Linked DNA regions of Chitinophaga varians. Each later gene encodes a partner of the first gene's protein in a complex. Links are inferred from orthologs where the notes say so. Each region holds a gene or a part of one and is shown on either strand. Other genes may lie near its edges.

Region 1 (15,791 bases):
CATAACGAAATTGCGGTACGTGACCCATCAGGCCTCTATTACCGTATCTATAATCCCGGTGACAGTATCCATTACCTGAAACCGACATCCATCGCTTTTGTCAACTATACCAACCAACTGATTGACGGTACCGTTGTAGACGCCTCTTTCGATGTGACCAACTTCAACAACAGAACACTTAAAAATCATATTCCCGGCTGGCAGATAGGGCTGGGTAAAATTTCAAAAGGTGGCAGAATACGGATGTACATCCCGCCATACCTCGCCTTCGGCAGCACTGGCGTGCCCAATATTGTTCCACCCAACGCCATCCTCATCTCCGATGTGGAACTGGTAGACGTCAGGTAATTTTTGTGTAACTATAAAATCCAAATATCAACGGAATGAAGAAAGTTTTTTTACTGGGAGGGCTAGGCCTGGCTTTACTGGCGGCCTGCTCCAAAAAAGACAATGGGCCAGCCTTTGACCCTGTAGCGCAGTATGATGCTGACAGTGCCATTATTGTCAATTACCTGAAAACCAATAATATCACCGCTTCCCATGATCCGCGCAGCATCTTCTGGCAGATCATCGACAGCGGCGACGTGGCCAACAAACCTACCATCACGAGTAACGTGACTGTGAATTATGCGGGCACTTTCGTGGACGGAAAATCATTCGACAGCAAAGATAACCTGAGCTTCGACCTCAACGAGGTAATTGATGGCTGGAAAATAGGTATTCCCAAAATAGGAAAGGGAGGACGTATCAAACTCTTCATTCCTTCTTACTGGGCTTACGGCCCGGGCGGCAGACCAGGCATTCCACCAAATACGGTCCTGTTTTTCGATGTGACACTGAAAGACCTCGTTAAAAAATAAATCTCCCGGGCTGACCCCAACAGGTCAGCCCTTTTTATGTCGTCTTCCCCACTTCCAAACATAAATCGTTAAATAACAAAATCCGTAAATAGCTGAATATGTAAAATGGCCTATTTTTACAGGTAAATCAATAATGTAGTGGCACACGAATGTATTTCCGTATTTGACATTTTTAAGATTGGCATTGGTCCGTCCAGCTCTCATACTTTAGGCCCCTGGAGGGCAGCCCAGCGATTCCTGCATGAACTGGATACCGCCGGAAAACTTTCTTCCGTAACCGGTTTACAGGTACTGCTCTATGGTTCCCTCGCTAAAACCGGCCATGGCCATGGCACCGATATCGCCGTGCTGCTGGGCCTCTGCGGTGATGACCCCGTTACTTTCGATGTTAATAAAATCAACAGCAAAATAGATGACCTGCGCCGTACCCGTAAAATGATGCTGGCCGGCAAATATGAAATTGATTTTGATCCGGTGGAAGACATAGAGTTCCTCTTCGAGGAATCCCTGCCATTCCACCCCAACGCCCTCGTTTTCCTCGTTACCTTCGCCGATGGCGATAAACGCGCAGCTACCTATTATTCTATTGGTGGCGGTTTTGTGGTGCAGGAAGGCGAAGCAAACGGCGGTGCTGCCTCGGTAGACCTGCCTTTTCCCATTGATACGGCCCGGCAACTGCTGCAGTTCTGCATTAAAACCGGTTTCAGCATCTCTGAACTGGTCATGGAAAATGAACTGGCCTGGAGACCGGAAGCCGAAACCCGTGCCGGCGTGCTCAATATCTGGCGTGTGATGCAGGAATGCACCTACCGCGGTTGTCATACTACAGGAGAACTGCCCGGAGGCCTGAAAGTGGCCCGCCGTGCTGCTGCGCTCAATAAAAAACTCCTGAAAGGACGCACTTATACCGATTATCATTCGTGGATCGAAGCTATCCGCGCCGGCGGCGCACATTTCACCTATACGCTCGACTGGGTGAGCTGTTTCGCCCTCGCCGTCAATGAAGAAAATGCTTCCTTCGGCCGCGTGGTGACTGCACCTACCAATGGCGCTGCAGGCGTAATTCCTGCGGTGCTGCAATACTATATAGCTTTCTGCGACGGCCTGCACGACGATAAAATCATGCAGTTCCTGCTCACCGCCTCAGAAATAGGCAGCATCTTCAAAAAACGTTCTACCATCTCTGCTGCCATGGGCGGCTGCCAGGCGGAAATAGGCGTTTCCTCTGCCATGGCCGCTGCGGCGCTGACAGAATGCCTCGGCGGATCTCAGCGCCAGGTGCTCATGGCTGCCGAAATAGCCATGGAACACCATCTCGGCCTGACCTGCGACCCTATCGGCGGACTGGTGCAGATTCCCTGCATTGAAAGAAATACCATGGGCGCTATCAAAGCCATCACGGCCTCTCAGCTGGCGCTGCAAAGCAACCCTGAACTGGCCAAGGTTTCCCTCGACGCTGTCGTGAAAACCATGTGGGACACCGCCCTGGACATGAACTCCAAATACAAGGAAACGTCCGATGGCGGCCTCGCTGTCAACATCCCTATCAGTCTCAGCGAATGCTAACATAAAGTACGGAAACAGCGGTACAGGGCTCAGGATTTTAAATGTGTTTATATTAAGAAAGAAACATATTTTCGTTTTGCGCTCAGTACCGCAATTCGTAATCCGTATTTTTTTATGCGTCACTACTTCTGGCTCCTGTTTTTGTCAACTTCCGCTGCCGCCCAACAATTCGGGGGCAACCCTCCTTCCCTGAAATGGCAACAGATCAATACCGATACTGTCCGCGTGATCTTCCCCAAGGGGATGGGCCAGCAAGGAGAACGTGTAGCCAATATCGTTACCTGGCTCAATAAAAATACCCGCAGCTCTATCGGTCCGCTCGAAAGGAAGGTGGATATCGTGCTGCAGAACCAAACGATGCAGTCAAACGGGTACGTGCAGCTCGGCCCCTTCCGTTCTGAATTCTACCTGGCCCCGTCTCCTTCATCGCAGGACCTGGGCTCTCTCAACTGGACGGAACAACTGGCGCTCCATGAATACCGTCATGTGCTGCAAAACATGAACTTCCGGCAGGGCGTGTCTAAAGTGTTTTCCTGGCTGGGCGGACAACTGGGACAGGCGGCCGCCACCAATATCGCGGTGCCCAACTGGTTCTGGGAGGGTGATGCGGTGATCAATGAAACGGCTTTCAGTCAACAGGGGAGAGGCCGGCTGCCCGCTTTTTTTGATGGTTTCCGCGCCCTGTCGCTCGAAGACAAGCGCTACAGCTATATGAAAATCCGCAACGGCTCCTACCGCGATTTTATTCCCGACCATTATCCACTGGGATACCTCTTATCCACCTATGGCCGTAACCATTATGGCAACGACTTCTGGAAGGGCGTTACCAGCGATGCGGTCCGTTACCGCGGCGTTTTTTATCCCTTCTCCCAAAGCCTGAAAAAACGTACCGGCAAAAATATTACTGCCTTCTATAACGCCATGCTGGCGGAATACCAGCCACAGTGGAACAGCTACGCGGCCCGTCCGGACACCACGCCGGCAGTGCCGGTTACCACCGCCGGCCGTACGGTGACCAATTATAAATATGTCTATGCCGCCGGTCCTGGTGAGTGGATCGTGCTGAAAGACGCTTTTAATAAAGTGCCCGGCATCTACCGCCTTGGCAGCAACGGGGAAGAACACCTGCTGGTAAGGCCCGGCATTGTATACAATGATTTCTTCAGCTATCGTAATCAACGTATCGTATGGGCGGCTGCCCGTTTCGATGCCCGCTGGGGATGGAAAAACTTTTCCGTTATCCGTATCCACGACAACGCCAGCGGTAGTACGAAAACAGTGTCTCCCCGCGGTAAGTTCTTCTCCCCGGATATCAGCAACGACGGCGGGAAAGTGGTGGCTGCGTCTATCACGCCGGACATGCACTACAGCCTGCAGCTGATCAACACTTCCACCGGCACGGTGGAAAAAGTGCTGCCCAACCCGCACAACTGGTACTATACCTTCCCGCGTTTTACGGCTGATGATAAAGCCGTTATCAGCGCGGTCCGTAACGAACGGGGCGAAATGGCGCTCGTGCAGCAGTCGCTGCAAACGGACGAAGTCACGGAACTGACCCCTTTCAGCTTCGTCGTGCTGGGCATACCTGCCGTACAGGGCGACACGGTGTATTTCACCGCATCCACCCGTGATGTGAACAACGTATATGCGCTCACGTTATCTGACAGGAAAACATATGAAATCACAGACCGGGGGAACAGCGCCTTGCACATGGCCGCTTCGCCGCAGCAGGACAGCCTGGTGTTCAGCGAGTTCACCACAGCCGGCTATCGCCTGTACCGCGCGCCGCTGAAAACGGCCTGGAAAGAAACAGCCGTGGCGCAGGCCCGGCACAGCAAATGGCTGGAGCCGTCTGATAAAGAAGGGGCCAACATTCTGGACATCGTGCCGCATGACTCGCTGCCGGTGAAGAAATATGCGCTCTTTACACGTCCGTTCAATTTCCACAGCTGGGTACCTTCTTTTAACGAGCCCGATTATAGTATCTCGCTGTTGGGCGAAAACATCCTGAACACCACCAATACCTCTTTGGGATACACCTACAACCGGAATGAAGGATACTCCGATCTGGGAGCCAGCTTCACTTTCGGCGGATGGTTCCCTTATCTCAATACCGGCGTGGACTATATATTTAACCGCAATACAGTGGCGCCAAATATCGGGCGCATTTACTGGAATGAGCTGACCTGGCACGCCGGGTTGTCGCTTCCGCTGAATTTTTCGTCGGGACTGTATAGCCGCAGCCTTGTCATTGGCGGCGATTACAATATCCTGCATCGTTATCCGCAGGGCAATTTCAAGTTCAGGAACGACAACCTGCAATACCTGAGCAGCCGGCTGATATTCAGTAACATGCGGATCAAAGCCAAACAGAACATCTATAGCCATTTCGGCCAGTATATCGCGCTGTATTACAATCACTCAATAGGCAATCCCTTCGCGGAACAGCTGTATGGCCGCGTAGATCAATATCTTCCGGGATTCTTCCAAAACCACAGTATCGTATTGCAGGCCGCCTACCGGCAACGTGATCAGAACTTTAACTATACGTTTACAGACAATTTCGTGTATGCGAGAGGGTACAATACCCCTTTCTACGACCGGATATACAAGCTGGGAGCCAACTACCACCTGCCTTTGGCGTATCCTGACTGGGGCTTTGCGCAGGTCCTTTATTTCAGCCGGATCAGGGGGAACCTGTTTTACGATTATAGCATGGCGCGGGATTTCATCAACAAACGGGACAATCGCTATACTTCAGCCGGGGCAGAACTTTTCCTGGACACCCGTATCGGCAATACGCTGCCGTTTACCTGTGGGGTGCGGTTCAGCCACCTGTTTGACAAAGACCCGGTTGACAATGCACAGAACAGGGTGGACTTTATCCTGCCGTTGCAGCAGCTGTTTAACTACTAAAGAGTCTTTATATAACAAAGGGCCCATGAATACCAGTATTCATGGGCCCTTTGTTATATAATGTGGAAAACCTATTTCACGTCTATCCGTAAGGACGGTGCCCGGTAAAGTTTATCAGGCGCATATTCAATCAGGATATCATCAAAGTACAACACGTCTCCCTGTTGCAGGCTCTCTTTCAGGCGTGTGCTCCAGAGCGCCGGAAGGCGGGAGGTTTTGAAGTTGTCCCCGGTGAAGTCTTTATAAATGGCGGCCTGGCCGGTAGTATCGTTCAGGTAAGGTTGATGCTGTTCGTAAGTAAAGGCGAAAGAGATCACCTGGTAAACGTGGTTCTTCTCATCACGTACCACCAGTGCGGAGTCCAGCAGCTTTACCACCTGGCTTTTCGGCAGCGTGTCGCTGAGGAAGAGTCCCCAGCTGCTGCGAAGTTTCGCGGGCCGCTTGTTGGTCGCCGATGAGGCTTTGGTAGCAGGAGCGGGCTTTTTACCGGATTGGGCAAAAGTGCTCACGTTGATCGTCAACAGCAGGAAAATGAATGCGGACAGGTGTTTCAGCATGATAGTGACGGGATAAAAAAATCGCCCGGTATACTAACGACCGGGCGATTGCAAAAATTATAAAGATTTCAAACTTTCCGTTATCGCCAGGATTTTTGCTTCGGCGTCTGCTTTCTTGCGTCTTTCAGCCTCTACAACTTCCGGTTTGGCATTTTGAACGAACCGTTCGTTGGCCAGTTTGTTTTCCACTGACTTCAGGAAGCCCTGTTGATACTCGAGATCTTTGAGCAGGGATTCTTTCTGTGCGGTGGTGTCCAGTACTGTTTCGGTACCGAGGTAGAATTTATCTTTCTGTACCACGAGCGTAATACAGCCGGGCACCGCTTCCTGTACGTAATGTACTGCTTTTGCATTGACCTGTTTGGCGATGGTGTCTTCAATTTGTTTGAAGGCATTCTCGTGTTTGGTTTCGATATGCAGTACAATCGGGTCTTTGGGTTTGATCTGGTTTTTAACGCGGGCGTCGCGGATGCCGGTGATCACTTCCTGTGCCAGTACGCCTTCCAGCAGGGCGGCATGTACCGGGGCGGCAGGGGTGGTGAATTGTTTCATCATCAGTACATCAGCTTCGTCGCGTACTTTCAGCAACTGGTATATCTCTTCCGTGATGAACGGCATGTACGGGTGCAGCAGTTGCATCAGTTGTTCGAAGAAAGATACCGTCTGGGCGTATACCGCAGCGGAGATGGGTTGTTCGAAACCAGGTTTAACCCATTCGAGGTACCAGCCGCAGAAATCGTCCCAGATGAGGCTGTACAAGGCTTTCAGGCCTTCGCTGAGACGGAAGTCGTTATGCAGGGAGGCTACCTGTGCCTGTACTTCGTTCAGGCGGCTTTGGAACCATCTGATCGGGAAGAGGCCGGAAGCGTCCACATCGTCAGCAGCCTGACGGGATTCCCACATTTTCACCAGCTTCAGGGCGTTCCATATTTTATTGTTGAAGTTACGGCCCTGGTCGCAGCTGGAAGTATCGAACAGCAGGTCGTTACCGGCCGGAGAGCTGATCATTACGCCAAAACGTACGGCGTCGGCGCCGTAGCTGTGAATGAGCTCCAGCAGGTCGGGTGAGTTGCCAAGTTGTTTACTCATTTTGCGGCCTTCCTTGTCTCTTACCATGCCGGTAAAGTACACGTCGCTGAAAGGCTTTTGCCCGTTGAATTCCAGGCCGGCCATGATCATGCGCGCCACCCAGAAGAAAATGATATCCTGGCCGGTCACCAGTACGGAACCGGGGTAGTAGTATTTGTAATCTTCGTTGTCCGGGCTGGAAATACCGTTGAACACTTCCATGGGCCAGAGCCAGGAAGAGAACCAGGTATCCAGGCAGTCTTCGTCCTGTTTCAGGTCTGCCGCGGTGAGTGTGATGCCCTTCTTTGCAAACTGCGCTACTGCTTCTTCCGCAGTGGCGGCCACCTCGAAGGTGCCGTCAGCAGTGTACCAGGCAGGGATCTGTTGTCCCCACCAGAGCTGACGGGAGATACACCAGTCCTTCACGTTTTCCATCCAGTATTTGTACGTCGCGAGGAAGCGGTCGCCGGGATGTATTTTTACGTCACCTTCCACAACTGCGTCCAGCGCCGGTTTGGCGATATCGGCCATTTTTACGAACCACTGGGTGGAGATGCGCGGTTCCACTACCGTAGTAGGGTTACGTTGACTGTAGCCCAGGCGGGTAGTATAGGCTTCTTCTTTCACCAGCTGGCCGGCCTCTGCGAGGGCGGCTACTGTTTTCTTACGGGCCACGAAACGGTCTTCGCCCACAAATACGACGGCGGCAGCGCTCAGGGTGCCGTCTTCGTTGAGGGTGTCGATGATCTCGAGGTTATGTTTCAGGCCGAGGTTGTAGTCGTTGATATCGTGTGCAGGCGTCACTTTCAGTGCGCCGGTACCAAAGGCTTTGTCTACGTATGTATCGAAGATAATGGGCACGGGGCGGTTTACCAGCGGTACGATGGCAAAGTGGCCTTTCAGGTGCGCATATCTTTCATCTTCCGGATTTACACAGATGGCGGTGTCGCCCATGATGGTCTCGGGGCGCTGCGTGGCGATGGTAATGAATTCACCGGTAGGCTTGCCTTCCGCATCAGTGATGGCATATTTCACGTGATAGAGGAAACCCTGGATGTCTTTGTATTCCACTTCCTCATCGCTCAAAGCTGTTTTTGCTTTGGGGTCCCAGTTGATCATACGGGCGCCGCGATAGATCAGGCCTTTATTATAAAGTTCCACGAACACTTTGATCACCGCTTTATAATAGTGGTCGTCCATGGTAAAGGTCACCCTGTCCCAGTCGCAGGAGCAGCCGAGCTTTTTGATCTGTTGGTAGATGATGCCACCGTATTTGTCCTTCCATTCAAAGGCGTGTTTGAGGAATTCCTCGCGGGACAGCTGGGATTTTTCGATCCCTTTTTCCCGTTTCAGCATGTCCACCACTTTGGCTTCAGTGGCGATGGACGCGTGGTCGGAACCGGGTACCCAGCAGGCGTTGAAACCGCTCATACGGGCGCGGCGCACCAGTATGTCCTGGACAGTTTCATTGAGGGTATGGCCAAGATGCAAGACCCCGGTGACGTTAGGCGGGGGGATCACTACAGTAAAGGGCTGGCGGCTGTCCGGCGTAGAGTGGAAATAGCCTTTGTCCATCCAGTGTTGGTACCATTTGTCTTCAACCGTTGCAGGCAGGTAATTTTTCGAAAGTTCCATGCTATTCATAATATAAGTCTGCAAAAATAACGGAGATTGACCAGAGAAGGAAATAATGACGCAGAATATTAGCCCGGAGCGTTGGCCGCAGGGGAAAGGACGGAGGGCCGGTGTGCCTGCGTTTTGCTGCTGTTGGCTGCATGCCGGCCGCACCGGACGGTTTTGGTGCAAAAAAAAAGTGCATCATCAGATGCACCTTTTGCTGGAGATAAGTGTCTTTATATATAGACGGTACCGTTACATGGTTTCGGAGATCACCTGGCAGGTTTTCGCCACCATGTCAGGTGTGATATCAAGATGGACCACCATTCTGACCTGCGTAGGCGAGATGGGGATGACGAGTACGCCTTCTTTGTGGAAGTGGTCTGTAAGTTTTTTGGGCGTCCATTCGCCGGTGACTTCGAAAATGAGGATATTGGTTTCCACGGGCAGCATATGGCCAACGAAAGTTTTCTCCAGCAGGGCAGCCGCTATTTGTTTGGCGTGTTGATGGTCTTCTTCGAGGCGCTGGATGTTGTTTTCCATGGCGTAGATGCCGGTAGCGGCCATAAAGCCTGCCTGCCGCAGGCCGCCGCCCAGTCTTTTCCGTATGCGGCGGGCTTCGCGGATGAAAGCTTTGCTGCCAAGGAGCACAGAGCCCATGGGGCAGCCCATTCCTTTGTTGAGGCATACGGAGATGCTGTCGAATGTCTGTCCGTAAGTCCTGGGATCTTGTCCTGTAGCTACCAGGGCATTGAAGAGGCGGGCGCCGTCGATATGAAGGGCCAGTTTATGCTGGTTGCATACCTGCCGGATGCGGAGCACCTCTTCCCAGTCATAGCAGCATCCGCCGCCGCGGTTGGAGGTGTTTTCGAGGCATACTAGGCTGGTGCGGGCTTTGTGCACATCGTCGGGATTGTTGATGGCAGCTTCCACCTGGGCAGCGGTGATCATGCCACGGTCGCCGGTGATGGCCTGGACCTGGGCGCCGGAAGTGGCCGCAATGCCGCCTCCCTCATAAATATACACATGGGCGAGGTCGCTGCAAACCACTTCATCCCCTGGCAACGTATGTATTTTGATGGCAATCTGATTGCTCATTGTGCCGGAAGGGCAGTAAATGGCTGCCTCTTTGCCAAAGTAATCTGCCATCATGGCTTCCAGTTTATTAACGCTGGGATCTTCACCGAAAACGTCGTCTCCTGTTTCAGCCTGTAACATGGCCTGTAACATGCCAGGGCCGGGGCGTGTAAAAGTATCGCTGCGAAAGTCTATCATATGATTGAATAATTTGCAAGGACTTTGACAATAAATTAGTTAAGATGCTAATTTAATAATGATTATTTATCAATTGTTAAAATTTGCATAAAGCGTGTGGCAACAAGGACTAAAGCACTATAAAATATCGTTATAAAACTGTACTTTGTTATAGCGAAGACGAAAAAAAGAAGGATTTGGTAGAGTGGTGGGTTAGCACGATCTTTGCAGGCTAATTAAAACAAACGAATAAGGTGCGGGAAATTTTGTAAGTTAATTAAATTCAAAATTCAAACAAAATATTTCTTTCGCTGTTATTCTTATTTATAAACCAATACAATTTTTCATATGAGGCAACTTAAAATTGCCACCCAGATCACCAATCGTGATTCGCAGGCGGTAGAAAAGTACCTGCAGGAAATCTCGAAGATCCCTTTGTTAACACCTGAGGAGGAGACCGTTTTGGCGCAGCGCATTAAAATGGGCGATCAGAAGGCTCTTGAAAGATTGACTACAGGAAACTTGCGTTTCGTGGTTTCCGTTGCCAAGCAATATCAGCACCAGGGGCTTAGCCTCAGCGACCTTATCAATGAAGGTAATTTAGGCCTGATCAAAGCTGCGCAACGTTTCGATGAAACAAAAGGTTTCAAATTCATCTCTTATGCAGTTTGGTGGATTCGCCAGTCCATCCTGCAGGCATTGGCTGAACAAGGCCGTCTTGTTCGTCTGCCACAAAACAAAATTGGCACCTATAATAAAGCGAACAAAGCTTACATGGCATTTGAACAGGAAAACGAGCGTGAACCTTCTACCGAGGAACTCGCAGAAATCCTGGAAATGTCTGAATCGGAAATTAACAACATTTTTCAGAGCAACACCCGCCATATGTCACTGGACGCTCCGGTACATGAAGCTGAAGACGTAGCTATGGGAGATCTGCTGGAAGGTGGTGACATTACCGATGACGACGTGATGAGAGATTCCCTCCGCGAGGAAATACGCCGGGTATTAAAATCCCTGAGCCCCCGCGAAGCGGAAATTGTGAATGCCTATTTCGGTCTGGATGGTGAAAACGGCGCAACAATCGAACAAATCGGACAGAAGTACGATCTGACCAAAGAAAGAATCAGGCAAATCAAGGAACGCGCTATCAAAAGGCTCCAGAAAGCACGCTATAGCGGCGCCCTGAAATCCTACCTGGGATAATATTTACGGTTTCTCCGGAAACCGCTGTATAAACCCTCTTAATCTATAAAAACACCGGCCTTGTAAATACATGGCCGGTGTTTTTATATTGTGAACACCACTTATTTTTGCAGTTATGCGCAACCTCCTGATGATCATAGTGGCTGCAGTAATATCGCTCTCCGCCTGCGAGAAAGACATTACCGTCAACCTGCAACAACAGGAGCAGTCGCTGGTGGTGGAAGGTAAATTTGAATCCAACCAGTACCCGCAGGTAGTGCTTACCCGCAGCCTCGGCTACTTCTCTCAGATAGATACCGCTGCATTACTGGCTTCCTTTGTACACAAAGCCGTGGTGACCGTCTCCGATAGTGTCCGCACCATGACACTCCGGGAAACAATTGTGGAAATACCTGGCCTGGGCCCCGTTTTCGCCTATACGCCGGATACTGCCCAACCATCCGTCTTCAAAGGAAAAGCCGGCAACCAGTATACACTAAGAATAACTGCTGACAATAAGTCATATGAGGCGGTGACAACTATACCACTGCAGAATTTTCACCTGGACACCATCTGGTGGCGTCGCACAAGACAGGGCGACGATACGCTGAAAGCCCGCCTGTGGGCCAGGATCACGGATGCAGCTACCCCCGGTAATTATGCCCGGTACTTCACCCGGACCAACAAAGGGCCCTTTCTGGCCGGGTTGAATTCCACCCTGGACGACCAGGTGGTGAACGGCACAACATTTGAAATTCCTGTGGACGCCGGCGTGGACAAAAGCAAACGTGTAGACCCGGAGACCAACGGCTTTTTTAACAGAGGAGATACGGTGACGCTCAAATTCTGTAACATCGATAAAGCCACCTACACCTTCTGGCGGGCACTCGATTTTGCCTACAGCAGCAACGGCAACCCGTTCGCATCTCCTACTAAAATCATGGGAAATGTGCCCGGCGCCATCGGTTACTGGGGCGGTTATGCAGTCACCTATAAAACAGTTATTATCAGGAAATAATTATATAGAGCAATCAAAGTATGGAAAACAAACAACAAGAACATGTGCATCTGTTGATCATCGGTTCCGGCCCCGCCGGCTATACCGCTGCAATATATGCCTCAAGAGCCAACCTTAAACCAGTATTGTACCAGGGTATTCAACCCGGTGGCCAGCTGACCATCACCACCGAAGTTGAAAATTATCCCGGATATCCTGAAGGTATTCAAGGCCCGGAAATGATGGTGGACTTCGAAAAACAAGCTACCCGCATGGGCGCCGATATCCGCTATGGTATGGCCACATCGGTGGACTTCAGCAAACAACCATATAAAGTAATCATCGACGAAGAAAAAGAAATCACTGCTGACGCTATCATCATCGCAACAGGCGCCTCCGCCAAATGGCTGGGACTCCCGTCCGAACAACGGCTCAACGGTTCCGGCGTTTCCGCCTGCGCCGTGTGCGACGGTTTCTTCTTCCGTGGTAAAGAGGTGGCCATCGTAGGCGCCGGCGATACCGCTGCTGAAGAGGCCCTCTACCTCTCCAAAATGTGCTCCACCGTACACATGCTGGTACGCAAGCACGAAATGCGCGCCTCTAAAGTAATGCAGGACCGCGTCCTCAAAACTTCCAATATCATCGTATACTGGAACACCGAAACAGATGAAGTACTTGGCGAAAACAAAGTAGAAGCTGTCAGAGTGCGTAATAACCAAACCGGCGAGAAAAAAGACGTTCCGGTAAGCGCGTTCTTCGTGGCTATCGGTCACCAGCCTAACTCCGCCATCTTTAAAGATTATCTGCAACTGGACGAACAGGATTATATCGTGACCGTTCCGGGCAGCAGCCGTACCAGCGTGGAAGGCGTGTTCGCCTGCGGCGACGTACAGGACAAAATCTACCGCCAGGCTGTAACTGCTGCAGGCAGCGGTTGTATGGCAGCCCTCGATGCGGAAAGATACCTGTCTGCTAAAGAACACCAATAATCAGTTGAGAATTACGAATTACGAATTACGAATTACGAATTGAGAGGTAATTTGTGGTCCATAATTCCTAACTGAAACATTATAATAACACCATTACGAATTACTGATTACGAATTGCACCTCAGTTCGTAATTCGTAATTCGTAATTCGTAATTATCCAAAGATGCTTACTATCGCGCTCGAACAAGCTGCTTTCCGCGCCTATCATGGCCTGTATCCGGAAGAAACCGTGATCGGCAATGATTTTCTCCTCGATATTTCTGTTCGTATACCTGGCTCCGTTACCATCGACGATCTTACTGATACTGTGAACTATCAGGGAATCTATGAAATAGCCAAAGAAATCATGGCGCAACCCAAACCGCTGCTGGAAGAAGTGGTCTACGCCCTGTCCGATACCCTGAAGGCACGTTATCCTGCTATCCAATACAGTACTGTCACCCTCCGGAAACTGAACCCGCCAATGGGTGCCAGCATCCGTAATTCACTGGTGTCACTGGAAAAGGAATACTAAAATGCACGCCTGCCCGCGCTAATTATTTGTAATTTTCCGTAGATTTATAGCAACAAGTAAATCAAGCTTCTTATTCCTGTTAAAAACCAATCCTATGATGAAACGGATTTTGACAATTTCATTCCTGCTCTGCACTGTATTATTTGCAAAAGCCCAGTCCGTGGACGAAATGGTGGAACAGGCCAAGCAGCTGGAATTACAGATGAAGGAAGAGGCTGCGCTCGACAAAGACAAGGAAATACTGAAAATACAGCCCAACGAGATAAGGGCTCTGAACCAGGCGAGCCAGATGTGCTCCCGTATCGGTAACCGCCAGAAAGATAAAAGTGCTAAAACAAACTATTTTAACCAGGCGAAAAGTTATGCGCAGTCAGCGCTGAAAGTCGGCCCGAATAACGCAGACGCCAACCTCGCCATGGCAGTGGCCATGGGCCGCATGGCCCTCATCTCGGGCGCAAAGGAAAAAGTTGCCGCCTCCAAAGATGTGAAGAAGTACGCCGAACTGGCCATTAAGTTCAACCCCAACCTCGCACAGGCTTATCACGTGCTTGGCAAGTGGAACTACGAAGTAGCCAACCTCAATGTATTTGAAAGAGGTGCCGCTAAGATGCTCTTCGGCGGCCTGCCGGACGGCTCCCTTAAAAATGCTATTGCCAATTATGAAAAATGCCGGCAGCTGGACCCCGCTTTCCTCCTCAACTATTACGAACTGGCCCGTGCCTATAAAGCCGATGACCAGCAGGACAAAGCCATCGAAGTGCTGAAAAAAGCCCTGAGCCTCCGCAGCATCTACCAGGACGACGCCAATATCAAAGCAGACTGCAAAAAAATGCTGGATGATCTCCAGTAATTATTTTAAATCACTTTCCCTTTCCATTTACCACTTTTCAGATACCAGGCACTGAGCCCGAATATCAATATCCAATAGATGAAATCTGCACCCCAGGCCAGGTGCAGCGGGCTGCGCATCCGTTCTATCACGATATCACAATAAATCAGATAACCCACCACCGCAGTACATTCAGTGAAAAGGTTCATCCGCGTATTCCCGGTACCGGTAACGCCGCTGAGCACTACCGCCGCTACCGCCATCAGCAGGGTGCTGAGGGTAATGACACGGATGGAAGGGATTGCCGCAGTGATCAACGGAGCATCGTTGGTATAAATATGCAGGATGGTATAGGGGAAGAGGTTCACCAGGACACAAACGACCGTGGCACAACCCAGACTGATAGCGGCGATGTTCCGGATGACTTTAAAGACCAGTTGTTCCTTGCCCTGTCCGATGATATTACTTACCATGGTATTACAGGTGGCTGCCAGTGCCCAGGTGAAAATGCCGAAAAAACCGAAAATACTGCGCAGCATATTGGAAATCGCCAGCGGCCTTTCTCCCAGGTGCTCAATGAAAATGAAAAAGACAAACCAGCTGCCAATGCTGAAAAGGAACTGCACAATCAACGGGGCAGACACGTTGAGGATGTTCCGGATAATCTCCCGGTTAGGCCGTATGTAGGTGAACAGGCTATACCTGATATGGTGTTTTTTGAGGAAGATGATACTGAAAGCTACCGAACACCCGGTGATCTCCGCAATAATGGAAGCCACCGCTGCCCCGTTCAGTCCAAGGGCGGGTAAGCCCAGTTTCCCGAAAATCAGCGTGTAGTCAAAAAAGATATTGATCGTTTCCTGGCACAGTGAGGTGACAGCCAGCACGCGGGAATTGCCGCTGCCGATGTAAAAGGCGTTGGCCATGCTCAGCATCATCAGGAAGGGAAGGCCCCAGATACGGATACGGATGAACGAAACCGCTGCAGCAAGGATCTCCTGGTTGTGAAGCGTTTTCGAAAAAAAATAAGGGGCCACCGCCAGCGTGATCAGGATAGCCAACAGCGAAAAGAAGGCGCCCACTTCCAGCCCGTTGGCGAAAAGCCTGCCAATGTTGCTGTATTGCTGTTGACCCGCCCGGCGGGCTATCAGTACCTGCAGGCCGTTGTTAAGCCCATAGGCGATCATATACATCACGAGGTAATAAATACCGGCGATACCATTGGCTGCCAGCTCCAGCTCGCCCAGCCGGCCGAGGAAAGCGGTGTTGGTCATGTGGTTAAACTGAGGGATGATCAGTGCCAGGCATATAGGGGCGGCGATTTTAATGATCTGCCGGTTGTTAACTTCCAGTTGCATCGTGAAATGGTTCTGATATTCATCAAAAAACAAAGATATAGCCTCACCAATTCACTAAAAAGATTATTATTGTAATTCATT
Region 2 (15,816 bases), 560 kb from region 1 along the record:
AGCGGCAATTTCTGCAATTGTATCGGTGTAGGTGACATCACCACTTCGTACTTCTCAGTATCCGCCTCATCCATATGTGTGGCAGATTCATCACCTCCGATGTTCTGCACCAGGGAACGGGACGGATATAAAGTCAGCATATTCTTCAGAAATGCGGAAGCATTCCAGCGGATAGCCCAGGAGTCGTTCTGGCCGCTGATCTGCTTGCGCAGCATTTTCATATAATCGTAGGTGTTATTAAAGTTAAATGTCCTGCCCTCTCCTTTCAGGCGGATGGCATCATACAGTTTCTGTCCGTCGGGCTCAAACTGTTTCCAGGCGCGGGCCCAGGTGGCCCATCCCCAGCAATCGGCCCCGCGGATAAAAAATGTTTCCGGCATTTTCTCCAGCAACGGATAAAGGTATCCGTGGATAGAAGCTACCTGCGGGTCGTCTTCATACAGGTCCAGCCCCTCGTTCATATACCGGAGGAAATAAGGCGACAGTACCAGGTCATCTTCCACGATGATAGCTTTACCGTGTTTTTCAATGACTTCCGTTACGCCGGTGATCACCGATTTGGCGAGGCCGTAGTTCTGTACCCGCTCGGCAATATGTACCGTGCCACACCACTTACGGCTGCGGATCACCTCCCGGGTGGCGGCAATCTGCTGCAACGTTTCTGCAGTAGCTCCTTCTTTCGGCCCATCCGCAAAAACATACAACTCACTCTCCGCCGCTTCCGGATTGAGCGCCAGGCTCTCCAGGGCTTTCCTGGTGATCTCCGGCCGCTTAAATGCGAAAAAAATAATCGGTGCTAATGTAGACATACGCTATTGATTATAATACTGCCGACAAGGCCGGCACTATTAGTACCTTACAAAATAAATTCATTATTGGGAGAACTGCAAAAACCATGAAAAAAATTACTTACTTGTTGTTCTTTCATACACAATTCCTAATACAAACCACCCCCGCTGGAAGATTCTTTCTATATTTGCGCTTCATAAAACAGGTAATGGGGATCATCCGAAAACAGAGCTTTTATTCATCCATATTCATCTACATAGGGTTTGCCTTCGGCGCCGTTAATCTGATCATGCTGATGCCGAAGATCTTCTCCAAAGAAGAAATCGGCCTTACCCGCGTACTGATCGACGTCAGCACCTTACTGGCCACGGTGGCCTCCCTTGGCGCCGTTCCGGTGATAAATAAGTTCTTCCCCTTTTATCACGACTATCTCAAACCGGAGAAAAACGACCTGCCCAAACTCACCCTCATCGTGTCCCTGATAGGGTTTATGTTGTTTGTGGCGTTCTCTGTTATATTCAAAGGACTGATTATCCGCAAGTTCAGCGGCAATTCCCCGCTCTTCATCACTTATTTTTCCGCGATCTATCCCCTCACCTTCTTTATACTGGCCTTTAACATGCTTGAAGGCTTTGCCTGGGGCCTGCACAAAACGGTGGCGTCCAACTTTCTGAAGGAAGGCGGTATCCGTATTATCTCCACCGTGATGCTGCTGGTCTTTGCTTTTGCCCATATCAGCTTTGCGCAATATATCAATGTATTCAGCCTGCCTTATGCTGTTGCCGCTATCGCGCTGTTAGTCATATTATGGCGTACCGGTCAACTGAAATTCAGTGGTGGCGGTATCAGCAATGTTACCCGCCGGTTGGGCAAACGTATGTTTATCTTCAGCAGCTATGTGTTTTCTTCCAATGTGTTCACCCTGCTGCGGAAAACCAACGATATCCTCATTATCTCCAGCATCAGCGGACTGGAAAATGCGGGCCTTTTCTCCTATGCCACATTCGTGATCAGCTTTATGGAGGTGCCGCAACGCAGCATGTACGCTATCACTACGCCCATTCTGGCCACCGCCTGGAAAAACAGGGACATGGCCAAAATACAGGAGCTGTACACCAAAAGCTCTATCACCCTGTCTATAGCCGGCGTCGGCATTTTCGGGGCCATATGGCTCTCTGTCAATAACCTGGTATTGTACCTGGGTCCCGGATGGCACCTGATCGTTCAGATCATCTTTATTCTCGGGCTCGCCAAAATGATCGATTTAGTGACAGGCATCAACAACCAGATCATTCAAACTTCCAACTACTGGCGCTTTGATTTTGTCAGCTCCATTGTCGTGGTGTTTATTTCCTTTTTCTGCAACCTGTACCTCCAAAGACGCATTGGCACGGTGGGCGCGGCTTACGCGGACCTTGTCACCGTAGCGATCTTCAACCTCGCGCGTTACCTTTTTATCTGGATACGGTTTGGTATGCAGCCCTTAAGCCTCAAAACCCTGTATGCGCTGCTGTTAGGCATTGGAGGCGTATTGCTGGTGCAGCAGCTCCCCTTCATGTTCAACATGTATGTAGACACCATCGTCCGCTCAGTCCTTTTCATGGGCCTGTTCGGTGTTGCGGTGATCAACACCCGCTTGTCGGAAGATGTCAACAATGCCTGGGAAATAGTAAAAGGAAAGATAGGACTTCGCTACTAAAGCCTGCCGCCACCGGCGAAATACCGCTTCCAGTAAGGCTCGTTCAGATCACTGATCATCACGCCGTTGCTGGTGGACGCATGCACAAATTTATCATTGTCGAGGTAGATGCCTACATGAGAGATACGTTTGTGGTGGATCTTGAAGAAGACCAGATCACCTTCCCGGAGGTCACGCTCTTTTAAGTGTTGTCTTACCTTACTGTACAGCTCCACGGAATTACCCGTCAGCGCATACTGGAACACGGCGCTCATCAGCGTATTCACAAAGCCGGAGCAATCAATACCGTCGCGGGTTTTACCACCCAGCCGGTAAGGCGTGCCCCACCATTCTTCAATAAAGTTATATAGATTGTAGTTTAATACGTTCTCCACCGGCACGTCCAGCAACTGCGCATATTTAAACTGCCAGCTCTGGGCATTTTCCAGGTTGGCGCTGGCATAGGTAACATTTTTACCGATGCTCACATTTTTGTTGTTGTTATAGGAAGAAGAGCCGTGCGTGCGCCCCGGCGTATTGATATGGTCCAGGAAGGTAATGCGGCGGGATTCAGACACGGTCGGCGTGTTGCCATGTTTCACGGTACTTTTTTTGATGGTAGAACAGGAACCTAATGCCATTGCACAAACCGATAATTTCATCCATAAATGTCCCTTAATACTCATCATAGTGTCTGGTTAAAAAAATTTTGCGCTAAAATATTGATTTATGACTAATTATGAACGCAAATAATGGATTTTTATTGAACCAAATTCTATCGTACTTTTGACGCCTGACGAAACAGCTTAGCAGATGATCTTTTCCCACTTACACGTACACACGCAATTTTCCTTACTGGATGGTGCAGCCGATATCAAATCACTGTACAAAAAAGCCATGGCCTCCAATCAGCCGGCACTGGCCATCACGGACCATGGAAATATGTTTGGTGCCTTCCAGTTTGTGGCAGAAGCGTATAACAACAAACTCAATCCCGGTGATCCAAAGGATAAAAGACTCAAAGTAAAACCCATCGTGGGGTGTGAGTTCTATCTCGTGGAAAACCGCCACAAACGCGCCTTCACACGCGAAGAGAAAGATATCCGTTACCATCAGGTGTTACTGGCCAAAGACGACGAAGGATACCGTAACCTGATCAAACTCTGTTCTCTTGGTTATATGGAAGGCCTTTATGGCAAATATCCGCGTATCGACAAAGAGCTGATATTACAATACCACAAAGGCCTGATCGCCACTACCTGCTGCCTCGGCGCCTCCGTGCCTAAAACCATCCTGCGCAAAGGAGAAGAAGAAGGCGAAAAGGAATTTAAATGGTGGCTCGATATCTTCGGTGACGATTTTTATGTGGAAATGCAGCGCCATGGCATCCCTGAGCAAGACCAGGTCAACCATGTGCTGCTGAAATACGCCGCCAAATACAATGTGAAAATCATCGCCTCCAACGATTCCCACTACGTGGACCAGGCAGATGCCAACGCACACGACATCCTGCTCTGTATCAACACCGGCGAGAAAAAAAGCACGCCTACCAACAAAGAATTTTCTGACGACGAAGCGGCACCTAAAAACACCCGCTTCGCATTCTATAACGATCAGTTCTATTTTAAGACCACGGAGGAAATGACCGCGCTGTTCCATGACCTCCCACAGGCAATAGACAACACCAACGAGATCGTGGACAAAGTACAGCTGCTGGACCTGAAGCGCGACATCCTGCTGCCCAACTTTCCCATCCCGAAAGAGTTCCTCACGCAGGACCAGTACCTGCGGCACCTCACCTACGAAGGCGCCCGCACCCGGTACCGGGAAATGACCGCGGACATTGAAGAACGTATCAACTTTGAATTGCAGGTAATCGAAAACATGGGTTTTGCCGGTTACTTCCTCATCGTATCGGACTTCATTAAAGCAGGACGTGACCTTGGCGTATTCATCGGCCCGGGCCGTGGTTCCGCCGCCGGTTCAGCCGTGGCCTACTGTATCGGCATCACCAATATCGACCCGATCAAATACAACCTCCTGTTCGAACGTTTCCTCAACCCGGACCGTAAGAGCATGCCCGATATTGATACGGACTTCGATGATGAAGGCCGTCAGAAAGTAATTGACTACGTAGTACAGAAATACGGCCGCAACCAGGTAGCGCAGATCATCACCTACGGTACCATGGCCGCCAAAATGAGTATCAAGGACGTTGCCCGTGTAATGGACCTGCCACTGGTGGAATCCAACTCACTGGCCAAACTGGTGCCGGAAAAACCCGGCATACAGCTGGACCGTATCTTCAACGCCCCGTTGGAAGGCGACAAGAGCCTGGCAGATAAAGAAGGCCTCGCCGGCGAAGACATTGAAAACGTAAAACGCCTTCGTGAACTGATCAAAGGAGAAGACCTGCAGGGCGAAGTGCTCCGCGAAGCCTGCGTACTGGAAGGGTCTGTCCGTAACACCGGTATCCACGCGGCTGGTATCATCATTGCCCCGCAAGACCTGTACGACCTCATCCCCGTATCCACCGCCAAAGACTCAGACCTCCTCGTTACCCAGTTCGAGGGCAGCATCATCGAATCTGCCGGCGTAATCAAGATGGACTTTTTGGGCCTGAAAACCCTTACCATCATCAAAGGCGCTCTGGAACTGATCCGCATGAACCATGGCGTGGAAATTGAAATCGACAATATTCCGCTGGACGACGCGCTGACATATGAACTGTACCAGAAAGGCGAAACCAACGCCACGTTCCAGTTCGAGTCGCCCGGCATGCAGAAATACCTCCGCGAACTGAAACCGGACCGTTTCGATGACCTCATCGCGATGAACGCCTTGTACCGTCCGGGACCGCTCGAGTACATCCCGTCCTTCATCCGCCGTAAACACGGACTGGAGCCGGTTACTTTCGACCTGCCGGACATGGAGGAACACCTCGCGGAAACCTACGGTATCTGCGTATACCAGGAACAGGTAATGTTGCTCAGCCAGAAGCTGGCCAACTTCTCCCGTGGTGACGCGGACATTCTCCGTAAAGCGATGGGTAAAAAACAAATCGCGGTACTGAACAAGATGAAGGCCCAGTTCATGGAAGGTTGCGCCTCCCATGGCTACGACCTGAAAGTCTGCGAAAAAGTATGGACCGACTGGGAAGCCTTCGCCTCCTATGCGTTCAATAAATCGCACGCCACCTGCTACGCTTTCGTCGCCTACCAGACCGCTTACCTCAAAGCCCACTACCCTTCCGAATACATGGCGTCTGTACTGAACTGCGCCAGCAACATTGAGAAGATCACCTTCTTCATGGAAGAATGTAAACGCATGGGCATCGACGTATTGCCGCCGGATGTGAACGAATCCCTGAAAGGTTTCGCGGTGAACAAAAAAGGACAGATCCGTTTCGGCCTCGGTGGCCTGAAAGGCGTGGGTGAAGCCGCCGTGGAAAACCTCCTCGAGGAAAGGAAAAAAGACGGCCCTTTCAAAACAGTGTTCGACTTCATCAAACGTGTGAACCAACGTGCTGTCAATAAAAAATCACTCGAGGCCCTGATTATGTCCGGCGCTTTCGACTGCTTCCCCGAATTCCACCGGGCACAGTATTTCCACAAACCGGAAAACGAGCCCATGAACGGTCTTGATAAAATCGTGAAATTCGGCCAACAGGTGTCCGCAGGCTCTTCCAACCTTGGCAGCCTCTTCGGTGCTGAAGACATGCCGGACGTGGAACCACCCAAAATTCCCAACTGCGACCCCTGGCCGCTGATCATGAAGCTCAATAACGAACGGGACATTACCGGTATCTATATCTCCGGCCATCCGCTGGATGATTACCGTTTTGAACTGAAGCATTACCATATGAACAACGTGCAGGAGCTTGTGGAGTACCAGGCAGAGATCAGCACGCCCGGCAGTTCCGGCGGCCGCTCCCGCGAACGGAATTTCCGCCTCGCAGTGTATGTCACCAATGCCCAGGAAAGGATTTCCCGCAACAACCGGCAGTTTGGCATTATGACGATAGAAGACTACAGCGGCAAATTTGAATTTGCCCTGTGGAGCGAGGACTTCATCCGGTTTGCACCTTACCTGAAACCCGGCCTCTGCCTGTTTATCAACGGCGGCTTTAAATCCAAGCGCTTTAATGACAACGAATACGAGTTTAAGGTAAGCAGCATCCAGCTGCTGCAGGAAGTGAAGAAAACACATACCAAACAGGTGTTCCTGGCCACTTCCCCTAAACTGCTGAACCGCGAAACGGTAGACTTCCTCGTGGAAAACATCAACCGCTATCCCGGTAACAGTCAACTGCATCTGCAGCTGGTAGATATAGACGATAATCTGCAGGTAAAAATGCATACTTTCAACAGAAACATCGAGATGAATGACGAGTTGGCGCATTTCCTGCGAAAACAACCGGACCTCGATGTCTATATCGAGATAATCAATAAGTAAGATGTCAAAAAAGCAGTAATTTGCACTCGGTTCAAGTTTTGATCATATACACCAGTAGACAATCAAAAACAATCATTAATAAACACCTTTAAATTATAATATCTTATGGCTTTAGAATTCACAGACGCGAACTTCCAGACGGAAGTGCTGGATTCCGATAAATTAACAGTAGTTGATTTTTGGGCAGAATGGTGCGGTCCCTGCCGGGCTATCGGACCAGTTATTGAAGAACTGTCTAAAGATTACGCTGGTAAAGTAAACATCGGTAAAGTAAATGTTGACGTGAACCCGCAAATCTCTATCGACTACGGTATCACCAGCATTCCCGCTATCCTGTTCATCAAAGATGGCAAGGTGGTAGACAAACAGGTAGGAGCAGTACCTAAAGCTGTTCTGGACAAAAAAATACAGGCCAACCTGTAATGATATAAACGAAACTGAGTGATGAAAAAGCCCTTCCGTTCGACGGAAGGGCTTTTTTGTGCCCTTCTCTGTACACTGTGACAAAATTCCGGTTCCACTGCGTATATTACACTATCATCAAAACCAGAAAAACCATCTGATTCATCTCTAATAACAACGATCTTTGCGCCACACATTTATTATCCTGTTTACCTTACTTTACAGCCTGGCCGCCATTGGCCAGCGCCAATGCGGCACCGCCGTTGCCCTGCAGCAACGGGTGCTTGAACACCCTTCCCTGCAACAAGTGATCGACAACAATGAAAAGAAAATGCAACTGCTGCAACAGCGCCGCATGATGCGCGTGCAAACCGAAGCAGTGCCACAAAACGTCACTATCCCCGTAGTGGTGCATATTGTACTGGACAATCCCGACCTGGTCACCGATGCGCAGGTCATGTCCCAGATAGCCGTGCTAAACCAGGATTACAACGCCACCAATCCGGACGTTAGCCAGGTGCCCCCGGTATGGCAACCCATCATTGGCAATTCGCGCATCAGCTTCTGCCTGGCCCAGCGCACGCCCGGCGATGAGCCCACCACGGGCATCGTCCGCGTGAAAACAGCCGCCGGCCAAAGCTTTAGTATCAGCGGCGGCGCCCCCGACGCGAAATATGATCAGACCGGCGGTTCCGATGCCTGGGACACTCAAAAATACCTCAACATCTGGGTAACCCGCCTGTCGGGCAACTACCTGGGCGTGGCCGCCCCTCCGGGCAATGGTTACCCTGCCGAACAACTGGGCGTAGTGGTGCTTTATACCGCTTTTGGCACCACCGGCAGCGTAGGCCGTATCTATAACCTCGGTCGTACCACCACCCATGAAATAGGGCATTTCTTTGGCCTGAAACATATCTGGGGCGACGACGGTGGCACCTGCTCCGTAGATGACGGCATCGCCGATACCCCTTTGCAGGGCGACAATACCTACGGATGCCCCTCTTTTCCAAAAACCGACAATTGCAGCCCCAACTTCCCGGGGATCATGTTCATGAACTACATGGACTATAGCGACGACGCCTGTATGCACCTCTTCACCGCCGGCCAGACCGGCAGGATGCGCGATGTGCTGGAAAACATCGTCAGCAGCCTGATGGCGTCCAATGGCTGTACGCCCGTTGTGCTGCCGGCAAACGACGCCGCACTGACGGCCGTCAGCGGCGTCACCGGCAAACTTTGCGATAACCGTATCCTGCCCCGGGTGACCCTGCGCAACAAAGGCACCAATGCCCTCACCGCTGTGCGTATTTTGTACCGGCTCAACAATGGCGCGCTGGTCAACTACAACTGGCAGGGCAATCTGCCCAGCCTGCAGAGCGTAGACGTCCCCCTTCCTGCCTCGCAGGTGGCCGTAGGCGCCTATAACCTGCAAGCCTATACGCAATCGCCCAACGGTCAGCCAGACGCCAACGTGGCCAACGATACCGCTGCCAGCCGCTTCCACTTCGATGCGGAAGCACAACTGCCTTTTGAAGAAGGCTTTGAACAGGACAGTTTCCCGCCGCCGGGATGGGACATCTATAACCCCGACCGCAGCTTCACCTGGGAGCGTGACCGCAACGTGGGGCACAACAGTAAAGCATCGGCGCTGGTACGCAACAAAGGGTACAACGTCAACGACCAGACAGATGACCTCATCACCCCCGTGATCGATCCGCAGGCGCATGATTCCATTTTCCTGTTCTTTGACGTGGCCGCCGCCGTTTATTCCGATCCCAATATGACCGGCAACGTGTGGGACACCCTGCAGGTGCTGGTCACCAAAGATTGTCACCAGACAGGCGCCATCGCCTACAGCAAATGGGGCAAATACCTCATTACCCGTCCTACCGCCGTACAGGATGAATTCATCCCCAACAACAACGAATGGCGCCGCGATTCGGTGGACCTGACAGCGTTGGTAGGCAAAGACAAATTCCAGGTGGCTTTCCGGAATATCTCAAATGCGGAGAATAACATATATATCGACAATATCAGGATCGTTACCAAAGATATCAATCCGGACCTGCGCCAGGCCGGCGTATTGATTCATCCTAACCCTACTGACGGGCTGGTATGGATCAGCTTCTATGAACGGCCTTCCGACCTTCAGCAGGTGAACCTCTACAATGCCGCCGGACAACTCATCGCTTCCAAACCGGGTAATGCTGTTGGCCCCAACAACCGGATGACCTTTAATTTGGTAAATGAGCCAAATGGTGTTTATTTTGTAAAATTAATTTACAGGAACAGGGCCAACACCATTAAATTAATGAAAGTAAGATGACGATGAGACAAGATTACCCGGCAGTTCAGACACTTCTTCAGCAACCTTCTCTGGATACTGACCTGAAGAACATTGCAGAAAAAATCCTGCGTCAGGAAAGAATTACGCCCGCAGAAGGGCTGACCTTATTTGAGAAAGGCGACGTCTGCTTTTTAGGCGCACTGGCCAACCATGTGCGGGAACGCATGCACGGCGACAAGACTTACTTCAACCGTAATTTTCATATCGAGCCTACCAACGTATGTGTTTTCACCTGTCATTTCTGCTCCTATTCCCGGCTGTATAAAAACCGTGAAGACGGATGGGAACTGAGCATCGACCAGATGCTGGACATCGTGAAAAGCTACGACGGGCAGCCTGTTACGGAAGTCCACATTGTAGGCGGCGTACATCCCAAGATGCAGCTGGACTTCTTCGTGGAACTGATCAAAAAAATCAAGGCGCACCGCCCCGATCTTCATATCAAAGGGTTTACCGCTGTGGAACTGGACTATATGTTCCGTAAAGCCAAAGTAAGCGTAGAAGAAGGGATGCGCATCCTCAACGAAGCAGGCCTGCAATCCATGCCTGGCGGCGGCGCTGAAATCTTCCATCCGGACGTACGGGCTAAAATCTGCCATGACAAGGTAGATGCTGATGGATGGCTGGCTATCCACCGCGCTGCGCACAACCGCGGCATGGTCACCAACGCCACGATGCTCTACGGCCACATTGAATCCTACGAGCACCGTATCGACCATATGGAACGTTTACGACAGCTGCAGGATGAAACACATGGCTTCAATACCTTTATCCCGCTGAAATTCAGGAACAAGGGCAACGATATGTCCGATATCCCGGAATCCTCTATCGTGGAAGACCTGAAGCTGTACGCAGTGGCCCGGTTGTATATGGACAACTTCTCCCATATCAAGGCTTACTGGCCTATGCTGGGAAGAAATACCGCACAGCTGACCCTCTCCTTCGGCGTAAATGACCTGGACGGTACCATCGATGATACCACCAAGATCTACAGCATGGCCGGCGCGGAAGAACAAAACCCTTCCATGAACACCGCCCAGCTGGCACAACTGATCAAACAAGCCGGCAGAAGGCCCGTTGAACGCGATACCGTGTACAATGAAATCAAAGATTATACAGACGTCGTTTTCTCCGATGAGGAGCTACTACTGACTAAATAATATCCTTATGCAGCTACCGTTCAAATACCTGTTGATAGCCGCCCTGTATGTGTCCGGCTGTAACAACAATTCCGGCAACAACAACAGCGCCGCCACCACGGACACCGGTACCGGCACTACCGCCGGCACGGAATCCCCAACACAGGTCACTTCCAACGGCAGCGAATTCAAAAAGGAAGCGTCCCTGGTGTTTTTGTCCAAAAACAAGGCAGACACCATCCGCAAAATAGATATCCAGCTGGCACAAACCGATCAGCAGCGGGAAGACGGGCTGATGTACCGTAAATCCATGACTGATGACCAGGGCATGCTGTTTATCTTCCCGGATATGGAAGAGCGTTCCTTCTGGATGAAAAACACCTACATCTCCCTCGATATCATCTACCTGGACGATAAACTGGAGATCGTGTCTATCCAGAAATATGCCACCCCGCTGTCAGAACAAAGCCTGCCCTCCTTCAAGAAAGCACAATACGTGCTGGAAGTCAATGGCGGTTTCTGCGATAAATACCACGTCAATTACGGCGACCACGTTGTTTATCACAAATGACAATATAAAAGAGAAGCCCCGGCAGACGCCGGGGCTTTTTTTGCTTGATACATATTTGATCGCTAACATTATAGCCTTTTAAAACTATCCTTCGTTCGCCACCCGCAGAATGTGCAGCTGGGTTTTGCCCGCAGGCACTTCCCAGTCGATGGTGTCGCCGGCGCTATAGCCCAGCAGGGCCGTGCCTATAGGTGAAAGAATAGAAAGTTTACCCAGTTGAATATTGCTGGCGGCAGGTAATACCAGCTGCACTTCCCGCACAGCGCCGCTGCGCTCATCCCTGAACTGCAGCGTGGAATTTACCTGTACCACATCGTCGGGTACTTTTGTTTTCCGGATAACCGCCCTGTCCAGCTCCTCTTTCAGTTTAGCCGTACCCGGGGCGTGGTAACAAAGTGTTTTCAGAATGTCATAATCATGTTGGGACACTACAATCTGTTTCTTTTTCATAAAAACAGGTTTTAATCAATTAATTAACTGACTGCCCCGGAATAAGTGCCGCTCCGGCGGAACGGCCGTTGTCCGGTGCGTAAATTTCTTCATATGATCGTATATCCGTTCTCGTTACTCTTCTGTAAAGTGCGGCAGGATTGACCTGTTCAGGCGTTGCGAAGCCGCAGGCGCCCATCAGTTCAGCCAGTGCATATATGGTGTTGCGGTGGAAATTGGCCACACGCTCTTTTTTATCGGTCACATTTACGCCCTGGTACAAGGTCGGGTCTTGCGTGGCCACGCCTACCGGACAGCTGCCGCTATCGCATTGAAGCGCCTGTATACAGCCCAGTGCCAGCATCATGCCCCTGGCGCTGTAGCACGCGTCTGCACCTAATGCCAACACTTTCATGATGTCGAAACCGGTGATGATCTTGCCACTGGCCATAATTCTGATATGCTGTTTCAGGTCGTACTTCTTCAGCATATTCACCACAAAAGCCAGTGCATCATACAAAGGCATACCGATACTGTCCGTGAACTCCAGCGGAGCCGCACCAGTACCACCTTCTGCACCATCTACTGTAATAAAGTCGGGGTAGATACCAGTGTTGGTCATGGCTTTACAGATACGCTCAAATTCATCCTTGCGGCCTACGCACAATTTGAAACCCACCGGCTTGCCACCGGAGAGGGTACGCAGCTGCTGCACAAACGCCAGCATTTCATATTCGTTGCCAAAGGCAGTATGTGCTGCCGGCGACAACACGCTGACGCCTGGTTTCACCTTGCGGATAGCGGCAATTTCCGGCGTATTTTTCGCTGCCGGCAGTACTCCGCCCTTACCGGGCTTGGCACCCTGGCTCAATTTCAGTTCCACCATCTTTACAGCTGGTTCTGCAACCGTTCCGGCATATACCTCCGGTGAGAAATTACCTTTCTCATCGCGGCAGCCGAAGTAACCGGTACCGATCTGCCAGATCAGGTCACCGCCATGTTGCAGGTGATACGGACTAACGCCACCTTCCCCGGTGTTGTGGGCAAACCCGCCCACCTGTGCGCCACCATTGAGGGAAAGGATAGCGGTTTTACTCAGCGCACCGTAACTCATTGCGCTGATGTTGAGCAAACTTGCATTGTAAGGCTGACTGCATTGTTTGTTGCCAATGGTTACCCGCAACGCGTCCGGTTTTACTTTCGTAGGAAACGCTGTATGGGCGGCCCATTCGTAACCCGGCTCGTACATATCGGCGAGCGCGCCGAAAGCAACGGTCTGTTTTACGTCTTTCGCACGCTGGTACACTACCGCACGCTGACGACGGCTGAACGGCCGCCCGTCTGTGTCCGACTCGAAGAAATACTGCCGCATTTCCGGCCTGATGTGCTCCAGCAGGTAACGCAGCCTGCCCAGCAGCGGGTAGTTGCGCAGCAGGGCATGTTTGCCCTGGAAACGGTCAATCAATGTCAGTAATGTGACACCCACGGCCACCGGTAATAAAATCCATCCTGTTAAATAACCGCGATAAAGGCTTGCAGCCACGCTCACATCCAGCAACAGGCATAAAAGATAAACTGCCCATCGTGCTATCCGATGATTCATAAAACTTATTTTATAAGATTGTTTTGGAAATTGCTATATGGATCATACTACCAATACAAGCGTACAGGTATCATCCCCCCGGGTACAACTGTTACGATGCTAGAAGTTGCCCGGGCTTAATTGTTGAAGTCTTTTGGACAGGATAAAAACGGCAATAAAAACCCGCCCGTACAAATACGGAGTTGGCTACAGCAGGTCAATATGTAAGTTGCCTTGTTCACTTGTTGTAAATGAGCAGCAAAGATAGGCCTTTTATTGATATCCGCGCACTATTTGGTTAATTCCGCCGCGGTAAACGGTTTTTGACGGCCGTTTAACTGTTTGCGGACAGCTTTGATATCATCAACGGACACCTTTCCGGCTTTGTTGTTCCACGCGCTGCGTAAGAATGTAAGCAGTTCTGCAATGTCACTGTCATTGAATTCGTCGCTGCCACCGATACCTGGCATATCTCCGTTGATCTCAGGCGCTTTATACAGCTTGCCATGTACTTCCACCGGACCGGTAAGGCCATACAGCACAATGGCGGCGAACTTGTTTTTATCGCCGTTCACCCAGTTGCTTTCATTCAGCGGCGGTGCCATAGAAGCAATACCATTACCGTTTTTACCGTGACAGGTCTGGCAAACGGTGTTAAATATTTTATATCCCCTGGGATATTTCTCCGCCAATGCGTCCATCTTTTTGGCGCTGGCAGCATTGTCCATATTTTTCAGCACGTTGTTCAACTGTTTGTTCAATGCCAGTGCAGTATCCGGATTAAATGCCACCAGTTGTTTCAGGAGTGCGGCTTCCCGATTGACTGCATTGTTGACCAGCGCCGCGGCTATATAACGGTCACGCGCATACGCTTTCATCAGTTTTTCTTCGAGACGGCCGGCCGCAGCTTTATCCGCCTTGCCCAGCGCGGGCAACAAATACGCGACATACGGCGCAAAGAAAGGTTTGTCGGCCAGCGAGTCCAGCTTGCCTGCCGCGGCTTTGGCGGTCTTGCTGTCCAACACGGAAGGCAATGCGGCCAGTGCCTGCACTTTGTAGTCGTCGCTGCCTTGTTCCAGTATCACGGCCAGGTCGGCGTATGTCAACTGGTGCAGTCCTTCCAGCGTCCAGAGGGCGTGTACCTGCATCAGTGGCGTAGCGGTATTGGACAGCGCGGTGCGCAGTTCCGGTACCAGCGCGGTTAAACGATGGTCTATAATATGTTGTTGGGCTTTATCGCGCAGCGCGCCATTGAGATCATTCAACAACTGCAACAGCTGCTCCTGTTGCACCACAGTTTTCTTTGGACGCTGCCCTGCCGGAACGATGCGGTAAATACGGCCACAGCTGAGCGGCTGCGTCAGTTCCCGCATCTTGATTTCGTTCTTGAGGTAAGTGGTGATATACGTTTTGTGTTGCAGGATGCCGCGGTACATATCGGTGATGTACAGCGCCCCGTCCGGGCCGTTATATAATCCTGTGGGCCTGAAACGCTCGTCGGTGCTGGCCAGGAACTCTTTGCCCTGGTAGGCTTGTTTTCCGGTAACGATATAACCACTGTCTTTTAAAATATTCCGTTTGATGAGATTCGCCGAAGGTTCTGCTACGAAGGCGTTACCTGCATAGTCAGCCGGCAGAAGATGGCCCCGGTAGATCACCGGGCCGCAGGCGGCGGTGAACTCTACCAGCCGCAGGCTGTCGTCCAGTATGCCTTTCATGTAACCTCTGTTGACACCAGGTGTAGGATGCGCCGGGTATACGTGGTTGTCTTTCACTATTTTCTGGTCATAGCCGGCAGCGTTCTGCTGGTGCGGATTTTTACCGCCCAGGCCCGCCGGGAAATAATCTCCCAGCAGATTTTCAGAGTTGTTATTATAGAACAGCCTTCCTTTGTCGTCCTGTGTAATGCCCCACTGCCCACGGAAAGTAGTGGCTTCTTTCAGCCATTTATCGCCAACTTTGCGGTAGCGGCGGTCAGATTTGGCGTTGTATATCCAGTTGTCCAGCCCCCGCAAAAGCCCGTTAGGCTGGTGTTCCACATTACCGCCTGCAGCGTACATACTGTCCACCAGTACCTTTTTGCCGGGTTTGTCATTGTTGTTTTCGATAAACCATAATTGCGGCGGCGTAGCCACCAGCACGCCGTTTTCCACGAGGCATACCGCTCTGGGCAGCACCAGTGAATCGAGGAACACGGTCCTTTTGTCCATTACGCCGTCACCGGTGGTATCTTCCAGTATCACGATTTTGCCGTCGGGTTTATCTTCACCGGTACCGCTGGTATCCGGCATGAAACCCATCATTTCCACCACCCACATCCTGCCACGGTCATCGAAGACGGCGCTTACCGGTGCTACGACCATTGGTTCTGCTGCCACCAGCTGCACCTCCAGGCCTTTATCGACCGTCATGGCGCCAATGGCG

Evidence for each region.
Region 2: the proteins of trxB (region 1) and trxA are in contact, whole or in part, in a crystal structure (PDB 1F6M), measured with the Escherichia coli proteins. The link is inferred for Chitinophaga varians from one-to-one orthologs.

Annotation. Positions count from the first base shown.
Region 1 is NZ_JABAIA010000002.1:1,420,402-1,436,192, forward strand. What follows is about bases 11,091-14,035. They hold trxB (thioredoxin-disulfide reductase), read left to right. Parts: upstream 11,091-12,061; coding sequence 12,062-13,009; downstream 13,010-14,035. Other genes in these bases: HGH92_RS20415 (DUF4249 domain-containing protein), read left to right, coding at 11,160-12,041; folB (dihydroneopterin aldolase), read left to right, coding at 13,173-13,523; HGH92_RS20430 (hypothetical protein), read left to right, coding at 13,618-14,035. Outside these bases: HGH92_RS20375 (FKBP-type peptidyl-prolyl cis-trans isomerase), read left to right, coding at 1-348; HGH92_RS20380 (FKBP-type peptidyl-prolyl cis-trans isomerase), read left to right, coding at 384-860; HGH92_RS20385 (L-serine ammonia-lyase), read left to right, coding at 999-2,426; HGH92_RS20390 (hypothetical protein), read left to right, coding at 2,541-5,342; HGH92_RS20395 (hypothetical protein), read right to left, coding at 5,414-5,899; HGH92_RS20400 (valine--tRNA ligase), read right to left, coding at 5,957-8,602; HGH92_RS20405 (threonine aldolase family protein), read right to left, coding at 8,840-9,859; HGH92_RS20410 (RNA polymerase sigma factor RpoD/SigA), read left to right, coding at 10,187-11,044; more of HGH92_RS20430, read left to right, coding at 14,036-14,373; HGH92_RS20435 (MATE family efflux transporter), read right to left, coding at 14,379-15,710.
Region 2 is NZ_JABAIA010000002.1:1,983,771-1,999,586, reverse strand. The notes cover bases 5,717-8,686. They hold trxA (thioredoxin), read left to right. Parts: upstream 5,717-7,027; coding sequence 7,028-7,345; downstream 7,346-8,686. Other genes in these bases: HGH92_RS22815 (M43 family zinc metalloprotease), read left to right, coding at 7,509-8,686; dnaE (DNA polymerase III subunit alpha), read left to right, coding at 5,717-6,922. Also shown: HGH92_RS22840 (glycosyltransferase family 2 protein), read right to left, coding at 1-809; HGH92_RS22835 (lipopolysaccharide biosynthesis protein), read left to right, coding at 998-2,488; HGH92_RS22830 (C40 family peptidase), read right to left, coding at 2,485-3,156; more of dnaE, read left to right, coding at 3,281-5,716; more of HGH92_RS22815, read left to right, coding at 8,687-9,650; aminofutalosine synthase MqnE, read left to right, coding at 9,647-10,831; HGH92_RS22805 (DUF192 domain-containing protein), read left to right, coding at 10,839-11,381; HGH92_RS22800 (GreA/GreB family elongation factor), read right to left, coding at 11,466-11,831; HGH92_RS22795 (FMN-binding glutamate synthase family protein), read right to left, coding at 11,851-13,413; HGH92_RS22790 (c-type cytochrome), read right to left, coding at 13,683-15,816. UniProt on the Escherichia coli protein: Participates in various redox reactions through the reversible oxidation of its active center dithiol to a disulfide and catalyzes dithiol-disulfide exchange reactions.